One region of the Streptomyces sp. CS113 genome, then DNA from elsewhere that is predicted to be linked to it. Evidence: riboswitches for the same ligand, from Rfam matches in the RefSeq annotation. Region 1 holds a riboswitch; each other region holds the start of a gene.
What was found. Region 1 has a riboswitch for cyclic di-AMP ahead of B9W62_RS16030 (transglycosylase SLT domain-containing protein). Riboswitches for the same ligand answer to the same signal wherever they lie in the genome.
Positions count from the first base shown of each region.

Region 2: linked by a shared signal. The riboswitch ahead of B9W62_RS15080 (C40 family peptidase) and the one ahead of B9W62_RS16030 (transglycosylase SLT domain-containing protein) in region 1 are both predicted to bind cyclic di-AMP.
Region 3: linked by a shared signal. The riboswitch ahead of B9W62_RS05240 (M23 family metallopeptidase) and the one ahead of B9W62_RS16030 (transglycosylase SLT domain-containing protein) in region 1 are both predicted to bind cyclic di-AMP.

Region 1 covers NZ_KZ195574.1:3,659,561-3,665,072, reverse strand. The annotation lists gene fahA (fumarylacetoacetase) at 1-350, opposite strand, end outside; gene B9W62_RS16035 (HAD family hydrolase) at 699-1,508, shown strand; gene B9W62_RS16030 (transglycosylase SLT domain-containing protein) at 1,591-2,082, opposite strand; cyclic di-AMP (ydaO/yuaA leader) riboswitch at 2,087-2,254, opposite strand; gene B9W62_RS16025 (polyprenyl synthetase family protein) at 2,993-4,003, shown strand; gene B9W62_RS16020 (LolA family protein) at 4,433-5,512, shown strand, end outside.
Region 2 covers NZ_KZ195574.1:3,482,823-3,488,334, forward strand. The annotation lists gene B9W62_RS15070 (peptidoglycan DD-metalloendopeptidase family protein) at 1-852, shown strand, start outside; gene pcrA (DNA helicase PcrA) at 966-3,455, opposite strand; cyclic di-AMP (ydaO/yuaA leader) riboswitch at 3,710-3,892, shown strand; gene B9W62_RS15080 (C40 family peptidase) at 3,899-5,089, shown strand; gene B9W62_RS15085 (tellurite resistance/C4-dicarboxylate transporter family protein) at 5,117-5,512, shown strand, end outside.
Region 3 covers NZ_KZ195574.1:1,209,858-1,215,369, reverse strand. The annotation lists gene B9W62_RS05255 (helix-turn-helix domain-containing protein) at 1-22, shown strand, start outside; gene B9W62_RS05250 (DUF6126 family protein) at 19-138, shown strand; gene B9W62_RS05245 (tyrosine-protein phosphatase) at 172-969, opposite strand; cyclic di-AMP (ydaO/yuaA leader) riboswitch at 1,394-1,551, shown strand; gene B9W62_RS05240 (M23 family metallopeptidase) at 1,556-2,503, shown strand; gene B9W62_RS05235 (SGNH/GDSL hydrolase family protein) at 2,739-3,524, shown strand; gene B9W62_RS05230 (TetR/AcrR family transcriptional regulator) at 3,583-4,203, opposite strand; gene B9W62_RS05225 (MBL fold metallo-hydrolase) at 4,356-5,512, shown strand, end outside.

The DNA of each region.
Region 1 (5,512 bases):
AGGTGCAGGGTCACCGACGACAGCGGATGGAAGAACGGCTCCAGGACCTCGCGGTGGGAGGGGACCGTCACCCACGCCGTCAGCGCGCGCCGCACGTCCGACCACGCCGTGCGTCCGGCCGCCAGCAGCAGGTTGAGGGTGGGTTGGGCGAGCAGGGACGCGTACGGCGAGCCGAGCGCGTGGGCCGCCGCGCCCGCGTCGAGGACGTGGTCGCCGAGCCGGACGCCCACCGTACGGTCCGTCCGGTCCGTCCGGTTCGGCCCGTCGGACGAGCCGGGGATCGAGAACACGCCGTACGGAAGGTTGTGCGGGCCGAAGGGGTCACCCTCGGGGACATCGAAGGGGGGCATCGGGTGCTGCCTCGCTTTCGTGCTCGCCATGTGCGCCGTGCGCGCCGGTGTGCCACGCGATCGGTGTGCCACGCGATCGGTGTGCGTGGTGTGACACGTGGTCGGGCCACACGTTACGGGTGACCTACCGGTCTTGGGCAGTGCGGCAGGAGGCAGTGTCCGGCAGGTCGTGGTGTCGCCGAACGGCGCTGAGGCCCTGAACCCGCTCCAGCCGATGATGTGTCAGGTTGTGGGACCTGACCGGGCGTTCGCGTGCATCGGCGGCCGGGTTCGAACGCACTCACCACGCCCTCGTTCGGAAGCGGTCACGGGTGAGTCGGAGGGGTGCGGTGTCCGTATTCTCTGATCATGGACCGCACCGCATATTCACTCGTCGCCACCGACCTGGACGGCACGCTGCTCCGCGGCGACGACACCGTCTCCGACCGGTCGCTGGCCGCGCTGGCGAGGGTCGCCGGGGCGGGTGCGCGCCACCTGGTGGTGACGGGGCGGCCGGCCCCCCGGGTGCGCCCGCTGCTCGACCGGCTCGGCTGCACGGGACTCGCGGTGTGCGGGCAGGGCGCGCAGGTGTACGACGCCGGTGCGCACCGGATGCTGTGGTCGGTCACCCTCGACCGGGAGCTGGCCGAGACCGCGCTCGGCAAGATCGAGGCCGAGGTGGGACAGGTGCACGCCGCCGTCGACCAGGACGGCGTCGACGGGCTGACGCTCATCGAGCCGGGCTACCTGATGCCCCACCCGACACTGCCCGCGGTGCGCGTCGAGCGTCGCGAGCAGCTGTGGTCCACGCCGATCAGCAAGGTGCTGCTCCGCCACCCCGAGCTGACCGACGACGAACTGGCGGGGACGGCGCGCGCGGTGGTCGGCTCCCTCGCGACGGTCACCATGTCGGGGCCCGGCACCGTGGAGCTCCAGCCCTGCGGCATCACCAAGGCGACCGGCCTGGCGCTGGCCGCCGAGCGCCTGGGTGTGGGGCGGCGGCGGACGATCGCCTTCGGGGACATGCCCAACGACATCCCCATGTTCCACTGGGCGGCCCACGGCGTCGCCATGGCCGGTGCCCACCCCGAACTCAAGGCGGTGGCGGACGAGGTCACCACGACGAACGAGGACGACGGCGTGGCCGTCGTCCTCGAGCGGATCTTCGGTACCGCGTGAGGCGGTACCCCATGGTGCGCCACCACATGGTGCGCCACCACATGGTGCTTCACCGCATGGTGCGCCACCGCGGCGGTACGGCTCAGTACGCGCTGAAGACGTTGTCCATCGAGCCGTAGCGGTCGGCCGCGTAGTTGCAGGCGGCGGTGATGTTGGCGACCGGGTCGTACGGGTCCCAGGAGGTGCCCTCGACGTGGTACGCCTGGAAGGTCGGGTCGATCACCTGGAGCAGGCCCTTGGACGGGGTGCCGTTGATGGCGTTGATGTCCCAGTTGTTGATGGCGAGCGGGTTGCCGGAGGACTCCCGCATGATGTTGCGGTGAATGCCCTCGTAGGTCCCGGGGATGCCGTGCTGGGCCATGATGTCGAGCGACTCACGGATCCAGCCGTCGAGGTTGTCCGGGTAGGCCGTGGCCGCCGTGGTGGCGGTCGTGGCGGCGGCCGGGGTGGCCGCGGAGGCGGTGCTGGCGCCGATGAGCGGCAGCGCGAGCACCGCGGCACCGGCGCCGGCCACGGCGAGCTTCCGGGCGAGGCGGCTGGTGCGGGCGTGACGGTTCTGACCGTTGGCAGACATGCGGTGTCCCTCTCCTTACGCCTACGAGGTGAGCTGTCGGGTTCGGGCGGGGAGGTGCCCGGCCGCGCCCTGACGGGTACGGCTTCACCCCGAGCCGCTCCGGTGGTGACCGGCGCGGCGACTTACCTGGGTCCCCCGCTCCTGCCGGCGAGTGTGTTGGTGGATGACTGTGCGACGGGCGGTGGCAGGATTCGGCGTCCGCCCGACAGGCCGGGAACGTATGCGAGAGCACATGTCCGGAACAAGTGCAGGAATCACCCAACGCGCCTGTTGACCATGGTCTGAGGTGTTTGAGGCTCTTGATCCTTTGCTGTTGCCACGTCCCAACTGGCTTGCGGGGCAAAGGCGGGGCACAGGTTCGGGCGGGGTTGCTCGCAGGTGGCTCGAAGTGAGCCAACTCACTGGCTTAAACAAGCACCGCAAAACGGGCATTAGCCTCAACTGTGCGTCAACCGGCCGCGGGTGGCGACGGCTTCGAGTGTCGAGCGGCGAGGGGAGGGAAGCGAGTGGGGAGCGGGTGGCCGGGAAGGGGGTGGCCGTACCCGCCGGGGCGCGCGCGTGAACCGGCGTGGCAGGGGGTGGGTGCGCGTGTCGATCGGGTGACGTTCTCGAAGTGCGGGCCGTTGGGAGGAGTGATGGGATCTTCGGTGGCGGTTTCTGCTCCGTCCGCCCTCCGGGTCCGGCTCCCCTTGTTCTCTGGCCCTCCGGCGATGTCAACCGAAATCTGCTCATATCACCTGATCAAAAACATACCGTTCATGATCCGATACCGACCAGCCTGTAACGGTGGGCGCTAGCGGTGATCGAAACGTGACCGGATACGCTGACTTGAGTGGTGGCAGCGACCTATCGACAAACCAGGTAATCGCCGGGTAATCGCCAGTAGACACCAGCAGACAGGAGACCCCTCGTGACCGTCGTCGGGCCGTTCGGGCTGAGCGTGCGGGACCAGGCTCTGGAAGCCGATGTCCAGGCCGGATTGGTTGCTGTCGAGGAAGGGTTGCTCGAGGCAACCAAAAGCGAGGTGCCGTTCATCACGGAGGCCGCCCAGCACCTGGTGCGGGCCGGCGGGAAACGGTTCCGGCCGCTGCTGGTGATGCTCTCGGCCCAGTTCGGCGACCCCTACGCCCCCGGGATCGTGCCCTCGGCCGTGGTCGTGGAGCTGACCCACCTCGCCACGCTGTATCACGACGACGTGATGGACGAGGCCGCCGTGCGGCGCGGCGTGCCCAGTGCGAACACCCGCTGGGGCAACTCGGTCGCGGTCCTCACCGGCGACTTCCTGTTCGCCCGCGCATCGCAGATCCTCGCCGACCTCGGTCCCGAGGCCGTCCGGGTCCAGGCCCTCGCGTTCGAGCGGCTGGTCACCGGCCAGATCCTGGAGACGGCCGGCCCGCAGGACGGCCGCGACCCGGTCGACCACTACCTGGACGTGCTGGGCGGCAAGACGGGCTCGCTGGTGGCGGTCTCCTGCCGGTTCGGCGCGATGATGTCCGGCGCCGACGAGACGGTGGTGGACGTGCTGACCCAGTACGGCGAGCGGCTCGGTGTCGCCTTCCAGCTCGCGGACGACGTCCTGGACATCGCCTCCGACTCCGACGAGTCCGGCAAGACGCCCGGCACGGACCTGCGCGAGGGCATCCCCACCCTGCCCGTACTGCGGCTGCGTGAGCGGGCGGCCCGGCTGGGGCTCGCCGAGGACCTCGCGCTGTGCGAGCTGCTCGACTCCGACCTGAGCGACGACGCGCGGCACGCCGAGGCGCTGCGCCTGCTGCGCGCGCACCCCGCGCTGGAGCAGGCCCGCCGGGACACCGTCCGGTACGCCAAGGACGCCCGGGCCGCGCTGGCCCCGCTGCGGGAGTGCGACGCGAAGGCCTCGCTGATCGAGCTGTGCGACGCGGTGGTCCACCGGGCCGGCTGACCGCTCGGCGGCCCGTCACGAGCCGTCGGCTGTCTGCCGTTGCTGTCAGCTGTCTGCCGGTGCCGTCGGCTGTCTGCCAGTGCCGGCAGGTGTCTGCCGGTGTCGTCCGTCGCACCATTCGCTGCGCGCCGCCCATGACGCGCCGCCCGTGACGCGCCGTCCGTGACGTGCGTCACGCGTCGGGCCCGTCCGCTGCCGGGTGGCGTACAGCGGCCCCTACGGGCCGGGGGAGTCTGGGCCCTTGCGTGTCATCCCGCAGGAGTAGGCGGAGTTGAGCCCGGGGTCTGACGCCTGCGCTCCGGTGATTTGGTCAGATGGACACCACGGAAAAACACCAATCCTCACCGATTCGGGTGAGAATGGCGGCTCACGGGTGAACGCGTGCGAGGTCGCGAGACAGCCGCCGCCGACGACGGAGGTAGGGCAGACATGGCACCGATCGATTCCGACGACAGCACGACCGCCGGGGAGGGCGAGGAGCTGCGGGCCGGACGGCGCAAGGCCGCGCGGTACGTCGTCCCGGTCGCGGTGATGGGAGTGGCGGCCGTGACGATCGGGCTCGTCCCCGCGCTCGCCGACTCGGGCGACCCCGACCTGCCGAAGGTCACGGCGGAGCAGCTCATAGAGAAGATCGCCAAGTCGGACGTCGAGCAGCTGTCCGGCACCGTGCGCATCAACACCGACCTGGGCCTGCCGGACCTCGGCGGGCTGGAGAGCGGCCTGATGTCCGGAATGTCCGGAGGTCCGGGCTCCGGCGGGGACGGCGAGGGCTCCGCCGCCGACCCGTCGGCCAAGCTCACCGAGCTGGTGTCGGGCAGCCACACGCTGCGCGTCGCGGCCGACGGCCCCGACCGGCAGAAGCTCTCCCTCATGGAGAACGCCGCCGAGTACAGCCTGATCCACAACGGCAAGGACGTCTGGGGCTACGACAGCCAGTCCAACGAGGTCTACCACTCCACCGCCCCCGACGGCGCCGAGCGGCCGGAGAAGGACGTGCCGGCCACGCCGAAGGACTTCGCCGAGCAGGCGCTCAAGTCGGTCGACGACACCACGTCCGTGACCGTCGGCGGCACCGCGCAGGTGGCCGGCCGGGACGCCTACCGCCTGGTCGTCGAGCCCAAGCAGGAGGGGTCCACGGTCGGTGCGATCACCGTGGCCGTGGACGCCGAGACCGGTACCCCGCTGAAGTTCACCCTGACCCCGGCGAGCGGCGGCGCCGCCGTCGTGGACGTGGGCTTCACCAAGGTCAGCTTCGCGAAGCCGGACGCGTCGACGTTCGACTTCACGCCGCCCGCGGGAGCGAAGGTCACCGAGGCCGACGAGGCCGGCTCGCCCGACCAGGCCGGCGCGCCCGCCGATGCCCCGGAGCTCGGACGCAAGGCCGAGGGCGACCTTGCCAAGGGGATGGACGGCCTCAAGGTGATCGGCGAGGGCTGGAGCTCGATCGCCACCTTCGACACCGGCGCCCAGGGCGGTCTGCCCACGGGTTCCGAGGGCGACGACCTCGGC
Region 2 (5,512 bases), 180 kb from region 1:
GGCGAACTCCCCACCGTGACCGCCCTGCTGGACGACCAGGAGGAGGTCACGCCGGCCGCCCGGGTCCCGGCTGCCCGCACCGGCTCGCGCGCCGGAGCGCGTTCCCGTCGCCGCCAGCCCGCCAAGCGCTCCGCGCTGCTGACCATCGCCGTGCCGTCGGCCTGCGTGATGAGCGTCGCCGGTATCGCGGCCGCGTCCGTCGGCAGCCTGACCGGCGACGAGGGTGCGGACACCGCGGCATCCGCGCCGGACCCCGGCAACGCGAAGGCCGCGCCGGTGAAGCCGTCCGCCGCCAACAACAAGCTGGACACCCAGCTCACCAGCCTGGCCGCCGGAGCGGACGACTTCGCCGACCGGGCCAGCCGGACGCAGGAGCGCATCGACCTCAAGGCCGAGCAGGCCGCCGAGAAGAAGCGGGCGGCGCAGGAAGCGGCCCGCAAGGAGCGGCTGCGCCCCAAGTTCGCGCTCCCGGTGAAGCAGCACGGCCTCAGCGCGTACTACGGGCAGGCCGGCATCAACTGGATGTCCTCGCACACCGGTATCGACTTCCCCGTGCTCCAGGGAACGACGGTGATGGCGGCGACCGACGGTACCGTGCGGACGCAGTTCAACAGCGCGTACGGCAACATGATGATCGTGACCGCGAAGGACGGCACGGAGACGTGGTACTGCCACCTCTCCAGCTACCAGGTTCCCTCCGGCACCACCGTGAAGGCCGGCGACGCGATCGCGTACTCCGGCGACTCGGGCAACTCCACCGGCCCGCACCTGCACTTCGAGGTGCGCCCCGCGGGCGGCTCGTCGATCGACCCGCTCCCGTGGCTGCGCAGCCACGGCCTCAACCCGACGTGACGCCGTAACGTCTCAGCAGATCGCCGGGCCCGTCCCCGAGCCGGTCCCGGGCCGGTCCCGGACCGGTCCCGGACGACCGTCCGGGACCGTGCCGCGTGGCGTCGAACCGCCCCTCAGAGCTTCTCCACCGGCGCGTACCGCAGCAGCAGCCGCTTCGGCTTGGTGTCCCCGAAGTCGATCGTCGCCTCGGCGTTGGACCCGGTGCCCTTGACCCCGACGACCGTGCCGAGTCCGAACTGGTCGTGCGTGACGCGGTCGCCGACCGCCAGCGAGACCGTCGGCTGCTCGGCGCCGGCCGACCTGCGGGTGGCGAAGCCGGACGCGCCCGACGCCGACGAGCGGGAACGCGACGACGACAGCGACGCCGCCACGCCCGAGACCGGCGCGGAGGGCGCGGGACCGTTCGCCCCGGTCCGCTTCCACTCCAGGTGCGGGGCCGGGATCTCCTCCAGGAACCGCGAGGGCGGGTTGTACGACGGCTGGCCCCAGGCGCTGCGCAGCGTCGACCGGGTCAGGTAGAGGCGCTCACGGGCGCGCGTGATGCCGACGTAGGCGAGGCGCCGTTCCTCCTCCAGCTCCTTGGCCTGGCCGAGGGCGCGCATGTGCGGGAAGACGCCGTCCTCCATGCCGGTGAGGAAGACGACCGGGAACTCCAGGCCCTTGGCGGTGTGCAGGGTCATCAGGGTGACGACGCCGTCGCCGTCCTCCTCGTCCGGGATCTGGTCGGAGTCCGCGACGAGCGCGACCTTCTCCAGGAAGTCGGCCAGGGTCCCCGACTCCTCGCCCTCGGCCTGCTCCTGCTCGAACTCCAGGGCGACGGCCGCGAGTTCCTGGAGGTTCTCGATGCGGGTCTCGTCCTGCGGGTCGGTGGAGGCCTGCAACTCCGCGAGGTACCCGGTGCGTTCGAGGATCGCCTCCAGGACGGTCGCCGGTCCGGCGCCGGACTCGACGATCGTACGGAGGTCCTCCATGAGCGTGTTGAACCGCTTGACGGCGTTCGCGGAGCGCGCGGCCATGCCGTACGCCTCGTCGACGCGCCTGAGCGCCTGCGGGAAGCTGATCTTCTCGCGCTGGGAGAGCGCGTCGATCATCGCCTCGGCACGGTCGCCGATGCCGCGCTTGGGGACGTTGAGGATGCGGCGCAGCGGCACCGAGTCCTCCGGGTTGGCCAGCACCCGCAGGTAGGCCAGGACGTCCCGGACCTCCTTGCGCTCGTAGAAGCGGACGCCGCCGACGACCTTGTAGGGCAGGCCGGTGCGGATGAAGACCTCTTCGAAGACACGGGACTGCGCGTTGGTCCGGTAGAAGACCGCGACGTCTCCGGCCTTGGCCTCGCCCGCGTCGGTGAGGCGGTCTATCTCGTCGGCGACGAACTGCGCCTCGTCGTGCTCGGTGTCGGCGACGTACCCGGTGATCTGCGCGCCGCTGCCCTGGTTGGTCCACAGGTTCTTCGGGCGGCGGGACTCGTTGCGCTCGATGACGGCGTTGGCGGCGCTGAGGATGGTCTGCGTGGAGCGGTAGTTCTGCTCGAGCAGGATCGTCGTCGCGTCCGGGTAGTCCTCCTCGAACTGGAGGATGTTGCGGATGGTGGCGCCGCGGAAGGCGTAGATCGACTGGTCGGCGTCGCCCACCACGCACAGCTCGGCGGGCGGCACCTCGGCCTCCGGCGGCACGTCGACGGGGTGCTCCGAGGGCACGCCGACCAGCTCGCGCACCAGGGCGTACTGGGCGTGGTTGGTGTCCTGGTACTCGTCGACCAGGACGTGCCGGAAGCGGCGGCGGTAGTGCTCGGCGACGTCCGGGAAGGCGCGCAGCAGATTGACCGTGGTCATGATCAGGTCGTCGAAGTCGAGGGCGTTGGCCTCGCGCAGCCGCGACTGGTACATCGCGTACGCCTGGGCGAGGGTCTTCTCGAAGCCGTCGGCAGCCTGCGCGGCGAAGTCCTCCTCGTCGATCAGCTCGTTCTTCAGGTTCGAGATCTTGGCGCTGAAGGACTTCGGCGGGAACTTCTTCGGGTCCAGGTCGAGGTCGCGGCAGACCAGCGCCATGAGCCGCTTGGAGTCGGCGGCGTCGTAGATCGAGAACGACGAGGTGAAGCCGAGCCTCTTCGACTCGCGGCGCAGGATGCGCACGCACGCGCTGTGGAAGGTCATCACCCACATCGCGTTGGCGCGCGGGCCGACGAGCTGCTCCACGCGCTCCTTCATCTCGCCCGCGGCCTTGTTGGTGAAGGTGATCGCGAGGATCTGCCCGGGGTGGACGCTCCGCTCGGCCAGCAGGTGGGCGATGCGGTGGGTGAGGACGCGGGTCTTGCCGGAACCGGCACCGGCCACGATGAGCAGCGGGGAGCCGGAGTGGACGACGGCGGCCCGCTGGTACTCGTTCAGCCCCTCCAGGAGCGCGGCGGCGTCCAGGGCGGGGCGCGGGGCGCCGTCCCGGTAGTGGGTCTCCCGCTCCGGAGGCGCGTCGAACTTCCCGCCGAACAGATCGTGCGGCACCGGCTCCGGTCCGTGCTCGTCCTCGGGCGGCGGCGGGGGTTCCTCCTCGTGACCCCGGGGGGTCTGGAGGCTCGCCAGGAAGCTGTCGTCAAAGAGGCTGCTCATCGCTCTCCGAGTCTAGGGCGCCCCACCGACAACCCGGTGCCACCCCGGAAAATGCCCACCGCTCCCGGGCGCGGACACGCCCTGCGACCAGCGGAACCACGAAGAGTGACGCCCATGACCGCCCCGGAGGCACCCGAACAGAAGGTCACGAAAATGTATCGGGCATATCACCCACCAACCTTCACAGCGGCCACACGAGTTGGCTACGGTGCGGGGCAGGCCGCTCGACCCCCTCCGGCGAACCTCGCCGGGCCGCGCGGCCTCCGCCGAGTCCGGTACGCCGCACGGCAGCCGGAGCCGGGGACCCAACCGAGAACTTTGGGGTGAATCGGCGACACCGCCCTCCGTGAGGGACGGACTCGCCGTAGGGCAACCCTTCCGCATCACACCGCCCGAACCCGACAGCTAACCCGGTAGGCGGAGCACTGGAAGGAGTCGCCTCCTTGGCGTCGCACCGCAAGTCGCGTCCCACCGGTCCCCGCGTCGCGGGCATACGGACCCCGGCCCTCGCCACCGCGGCCCTCACCTCCGTCGCCCTGCTGTCCCAGACGGCGAACGCCACGCCGTCGGACGACCGGCCGACCCTCGAAGAGGTCGAGAAGAAGGTCGACGACCTCTACCGCCAGGCCGGGTCGGCGACCGAGAAGTACAACGCGGCCAAGGAGAAGACCTCCAAGCAGCGCAAGAAGGTCGACACCCTCCTCGACGACGTCGCCCAGCGCACCCAGAAGCTCAACGACGCGCGCGAGGAGCTGGGTTCCTTCGCCTCCGCCCAGTACCGCACGGGCGCCTCGGTCCCGGAGACCGCGACACTGCTCCTCGCGGACTCGCCGCAGGACTACTTCGACCAGAACCAGCTGATGAACCGGCTCACCGGCCGGCAGAAGACCGCCGTCGACGACTACGTCACCCAGCAGTCCGACACGATGAAGAAGCGCCGCGAGGCCACCGAGAGCCTCGAGACGCTCACCGACTCGCAGAAGGACCTGAAGACGGCCAAGGCGACCGTCCAGAAGAAACTCGCCACCGCGCGGGAGCTGCTCTCGGAACTGACCGCCGAGGAGAAGGCCCGGCTCGCGGCGATCGAGAAGAAGAAGCAGCAGGAGGCCGCCCGCAAGGCCGCCGAGCTGGCGAAGCGGCAGGCGGCGCAGGAGGAGGCCGAGCGCAAGCGCCGGGAGGAGGCCGCCGAGCAGGAGAGCGGCTCCGGATCCTCGGGAAGCTCCGGCGGCACCGGCACGTCGGAGTCGGGCTCGTCGACGCCGGGCACCTCGAACGGCACCAAGGCCGAGAAGGCGATCGCCTTCGCCCGCGCCCAGATCGGCAAGCCGTACGTCTGGGGCGCCACGGGCCCCGGCTCCTACGACTGCTCGGGCCTCACCCAGGCCGCCTGGAAGGCCGCGGGCGTGACCCTGCCGCGCGTCACCTACGACCAGGTCAACGCCGGCACGACCGTCTCCGTCTCCCAGGCACAACCCGGTGACCTGGTCTTCTTCTACGACGACATCAGCCACGTCGGCCTGTACATCGGCGACGGCATGATGATCCACGCGCCGAAGCCGGGCGCGTACGTCCGCGAGGAGTCGATCTTCTACGACGGCGAGTCGTCGATCTACAGCGTGGTGCGCCCGGCCTGATCGCCGCGGGTCCTTAGCATCGGGCCCATGTCATCGGCCACCCATCCCTCCGCGCTGCGCGCCTGGTGGGCGCAGCGTCCACCGGCGGCCGGGGCCGCGGTGATGGCGACCGGCATCGTGTCGGTCGCCCTGCATCTGACGGGCCGCGAGGTCCTGTCCCGGATCGCCCTGGTCCTGGCGTGCGCCGCCTGGCTGATACTGGCCGCGAACTTCGTCTACCTGCTGCTGGCCGACCGGGCGCAGTGGGTGAAGCGGGCCGGGACACCGGGGGCGCTCACCGCCGTCGCCGCGACGACCGTGCTCGGCACCCGCTTCTCGCTGCTCGGCTGGTCGCTCCTGGCGGCGGTGCTGCTGGCCCTGGCCGCCCTGCTGTGGCCGTGGCTGCTGCTCCTGGTGGTGCGGCACTGGGGGCGGCGGATGCCC
Region 3 (5,512 bases), 2.4 Mb from region 1:
GAACCCCGGAGAGATGCCATGAGTACCATGCAGGAGAAGTTCCCGCGCGCCCTGTGGGTGCGGCTGATCATCTACATCGCCCTGGGGCACGTCTTCGGCGGCTTCCTCTACCTGCTGTTCGAGGTCGGCGCCAAATAGCGCCGTCCGCGGGCGGGTGCCGGGTGCCCCGGCTCAGTCCAGCATCCGCTCGCGCAGCCGCTCCCGGGTCCCGGCGGTGAGCCGCAGCCCCTTCTCCAGGTACGCGTCGACGCCGCCCCACGTCTCCTCGATGGTCTCGAAGGCCGCCGCCAGGTACTCGGCGCGCGCGTCGAACAGGGGGCTGAGCAGCTCCATGACCTCGGGGGAGTAGGCCGCGGCCGCGGAGCCGCTGCGGCGCACCTTGTAGCGGCGGTGCGCGGCGTTCGACTTCAGGTAGTCCTCGACGACGGCCTCGCGCTCGACCCCCAGGGCGAGCAGCGTGACGGCGATGGACAGGCCCGCACGGTCCTTTCCGGCCGCGCAGTGCATCAGCGCGGGGACGCTGTCCTCGGCGAGCGCGTGCAGGATGCGGGAGTGCTCCGCCGTGCGCTCCGTGACGATCGAGCGGTAGGAGTCGATCATCCGCTGGGCGCCCTTGCCGTCGGCGAGGATTCCGTGCAGCTGGTCGAGGTCCCCGTCGCGGACCATCTTCCAGAACTCGGCGCCGTCGGCCGGATCGCTCAGCGGCAGGTTCACATTGCGCACGCCGGGCAGCTCGACGTCCGGCCCCTCGAGCTTCTGGTCGGCCGCGTTGCGGAAGTCGAAGATCGTGTGCAGGCCCAGCGAGGCCAGGAACGCGGTGTCCTCGCCGGTGGCGTGCGCCAGGTGGCCGCTGCGGAACAGCACCCCGGGGCGCACCCGCCGGCCGTCCACGGTCGGCAGTCCGCCCACGTCCCGGAAGTTGCGCACTCCGGTCAGCTCGGGCTCGGTCGACGGGACCTGCTGCGTCACGGGGGCTCCTCCCAGTCCACGCCGCCGCCGCTGCTCGCCGGCGGGCGTCCCACGACGATACGGCATGACCCGCGCGCGAAATCATGCTCCGAGGGATAGTGCGAGCCGATAAGAGCCTTCTGTCCGAATTGGTGCCTTCATAACAACTGGGCCTGAAATGGCGGAGGGTGGGTGAGGGGCGCGTGAGCAGCGTCATATCCGTGACCGTGTGTTGCCCGTCATGTTCACGTAATTCAGCTGTTTCTCAAGGCCTTTAAGGAAAAACGGCGCGACGGAAATCGACGCAGGGTTACCGGTAATTCCCGTAAAGGATCAATCGGAACACCGGACGGAGGAACCTCTCGCTTGTCCCTGCGCGTCCTGGTCCCTTACGTTCACCACCGATCCGGACGGACGCCTAATCCTGCCGCCGACCGGAGCCCGCACTCATCCACCACCCGTACACGGCAGGAGCGGGGGACCCACAGGTAGAACTGCCTGTTCCGGTTCCCGGAACGGCTTGGGGTAAAGCCGCGTTTCGGCGCGGCCGGGCATCTCCAGCCCGCACCCGACAGCTCACCTCGCAGGCGCCGGAGAGGAATTCGCCATGCCCGCGAAGGGTAAGCACCGCCGTACCAGGGCCATGCGCCTGACCCGCGCCATCGCCGTCGCCGGAACCGGTGGCGCCGCGCTCGCACTCCCGCTGATGGGTGCCGCCGCCGCCAACGCCGCTCCCGCGCACTCCGTTTCCGAGCAGGCCACGCAGTCCGTTCCGGCGGCGGCCAAGAAGGCCGCCGCCGAGAAGAACTCCGACTCGCGCACCTACACCGTGAAGAGCGGTGACTACCTTTCGAAGATCGCCGACGAGCAGCACGTCGACGGTGGCTGGAAGAAGCTCTACGCGGACAACCGCGAGGCCGTCGGTTCCGACCCGTCGCTGATCCACCCCGGTCTCGAGCTGTCGATCGGCGCCCAGGCCGCCAAGTCCGCGGCGCCGTCCTCCGCGCAGTCGGACAAGCCCGCGCAGAAGTCCGCCGAGAAGCCGGCCGCCGAGAAGCCGGCCAAGAAGTCGACGGACGCCGAGAAGGCCTCCTCCTCGGACTCCTCCGCCTCCTCGAACACCGGGACCCAGTCCGCGGGCACCACCAGCGGCTACACCTCCCCCGTCGTGGGCGGCACCGTCGGTACCCCGTACCACCAGTCCGGCAGCATGTGGTCCAGCGGCTACCACACCGGCACCGACTTCGTCGTCCCGACCGGCACCTCCCTGAAGGCCGTCGGCGCGGGCACCGTCGTCTCCGCCGGCTGGGGCGGCGCGTACGGCAACCAGGTCGTCATCCAGCTCGCCGACGGCCACTACGCCCAGTACGCCCACCTCTCCTCGCTCTCCGTCTCCGCCGGTCAGTCGGTGACGGCGGGTCAGCAGGTCGGCCTCTCCGGTGCCACCGGTAACGTGACCGGCCCGCACCTGCACTTCGAGATCCGCACCACGCCGGACTACGGCTCGGACATCGACCCGATCGCGTTCCTGCGCTCGCACGGCGTCTCCGTCTGACGACCGGACCCGCGCAGCCTCCGCGCCCCGAAGGCCGGACCCCGATCCCCGGGTCCGGCCTTCGGCGTGTCCGGCGTCCGGCGTATCCGTTCCCCGATGTATTCCGGAATTGACGAACACTTTAGGCGTGGCCTTTCTCACCGCCCGTCAACCCCTTCCTACGGTCGCGTAGGTCACATTCCAAGGTGAATCATGGGCGGATGTGGCAGACGATTCGAAGAGTGACAGCAGAGCAGTGATCGGGTCGTACGTGGCGGTGGGGGACAGCTTCACCGAGGGCGTCGGCGACCCCGGCCCGGACGGGGCGTTCGTCGGCTGGGCGGACCGGCTCGCCGTACTGCTCGCGGACCGGCGCCCCGAGGGCGACTTCACGTACACGAACCTCGCCGTGCGCGGCAGGCTCCTCGACCAGATCGTGGCGGAACAGGTCCCGCGGGTCGTCGCCTGCGCGCCGGACCTGGTCTCGTTCGCGGCCGGCGGCAACGACATCATCCGGCCCGGCACCGATCCCGACGAGGTCGCCGAGCGCTTCGAACTGGCGGTGGCCGCGCTGACCGCCGCGGCCGGCACCGTCCTGGTGACCACCGGCTTCGACACCCGCGGGGTGCCCGTCCTCAAGCACCTGCGGGGCAAGATCGCCACGTACAACGGGCACGTCCGCGCCATCGCCGACCGCTACGGCTGCCCCGTGCTCGACCTGTGGTCGCTCAGGAGCGTCCAGGACCGCAGGGCGTGGGACGCCGACCGGCTGCACCTGTCGCCGGAGGGCCACACCCGGGTGGCACTGCGCGCGGGACAGGCCCTCGGCCTGCGCGTCCCGGCCGAACCGGACCAGCCGTGGCCGCCCCTGCCGCCGCGCGGCACGCTCGACGTCCGGCGCGACGACGTGCACTGGACCCGCGAGTACCTGGTGCCGTGGATCGGGCGCCGGCTGCGCGGCGAGTCCTCGGGCGACCACGTGACGGCCAAGGGCACCCTGTCCCCGGACGACATCAAGACGCGGATCGCCGCGGTGGCCTGACGGCGGGGAGCGGACGGACCGCGTGCATGCCGCACGGGGTACGGCGGACGGACGGGCGTCAGCGCCGCGTGGGCGCCAGGGCCGCTCGCTCCAGGCCCAGTTCCCGGGCCAGCGCCTCGTCCACCCACTCCTGCGCCCGGGCCCGCGACACCGTGCCCGTGTACGACGTGAGCTGCACCGCCAGCCCGTCCAGCAACGCCGTCAGCCGCAGCGCCGCGGCGTCCGGCTCGGGGCAGGAGAACTCACCGGCGGCCACGCCCTCGGCGATGACCCCGGCGATCGCCGCCTTCCACTGGCGGTCCAGCTCGCGGGTGACCTCCCGCAGCGCGGGCTCGCGGGGCGCCGCCGCCCAGCCCTCGATCCACAGCCGCCAGCCCTTGGCCGGACCGGTCGGCGCGTACCACCGCACGGCCGCCCGCAGGCGGCGCAACGCCGACGTACGGCGGGCGAGCAGCCCCCGCAGATGGGCGAGATCGTCCTCGGCGGCATGGGTGAACGCGGCCGCCACCAGGCGCTCCTTCGTGGAGAAGTGATAGAGCACCAGGGCGTTGCTGACGCCGAGCGCAGCGGCCACGTCGGCGATCCGCAGTGCCGCCACGCCCCGCGCCGATATCTGCTCGATGGCGGCGCCCAGCAGCTCCTCGCGCCGCTCCGCCACGCTCAACCGGACTCTCCCCACGCACGTCACCCTATACAGGCGCCCGGACGTGCGGTGACGCTCCCGCCGGTCGCGGTGGACCGGGGGGAACACGGATGTGACATCCGTCGTTCGAGGTGACGTAGGACGAGACGACCATCATGAGAGCCTGAACCACTCCACCTGGAGGTACCGTGGCCGCTTTCCGTTCCCCGAGTTCCGGGCTCAGCGTGCCGCGGCCCGCGGCCTTCGGCGTGGACCCGAGCGGTGAGCGCATGGCGCGCATCCGCAGATCGCCGCACTTCCGCGACGGCGTCTTCCAGAACCCCGGCGGCACCGCCCGGACCCGGCCCTCCGGATCGGCCGCCGAATTCGCCAAGATCTACTTCAACAAGGAGGCGAGGCAGCGCCGGTCCCCGCAGGGACCGATTCCAGTGCACGCCACCACCCTGGCCGACCTCGCCCGGCCGGCCGCCACCGGCCTCCGGCTGACCTGGATGGGCCACTCCAGCGTGCTCGCCGAGATCGACGGGCAGCGCGTGCTCTTCGACCCGGTGTGGGGCGAGCGCTGCTCCCCGTTCGCCTTCGCCGGCCCCAGGCGCCTGCACCCGGTGCCGCTGCCGCTCGCCGCCCTGGGCCCGGTCGACGTCGTCGTCATCTCCCACGACCACTACGACCACCTGGACATGCCGACGATCAAGGCGCTGGCCGGCACGGACACCGTGTTCGCCGTGCCGCTCGGCGTCGGCGGCCACCTCGAACACTGGGGGGTCTCCCCCGACCGGCTGCGCGAGCTGGACTGGCACGAGTCGACGCGCGTCGGCGGCCTCACCCTCACCGCCACCCCGGCCCGGCACTTCTGCGGACGCGGGCTGCGCAACACCCAGCACACCCTCTGGGCGTCCTGGGTCGTCGCCGGTGCCGAGCACCGCGTCTACCACAGCGGGGACACCGGCTACTTCGACGGCTTCCGCGACATCGGCGCCGCGCACGGCCCGTTCGACGCCACGATGATCCAGCTCGGGGCGTACGCGGAGTTCTGGCCGGACATCCACATGACCCCCGAGGAGGGGGTCCGGGCCCACCTCGACCTCCAGGGCGGCCGGCCGCACGGCGCCCTGCTGCCGATCCACTGGGGCACCTTCAACCTGGCGCCGCACGCGTGGGCGGAGCCGGGGGAGTGGACGCGGGACGCGGCCGAGGAGGCCGGTCAGGCGGTGGCGTTCCCCAGGCCGGGGGAGCCGTTCGAGCCGGCGGGGAAGCTGCCGGTGGAGGCGTGGTGGCGGGCGGTGTCGCAGCCGATCGCGCATCCGTGGCGCCGTCTCCGGAGCACTGAGGGTCTGGCTGAGGC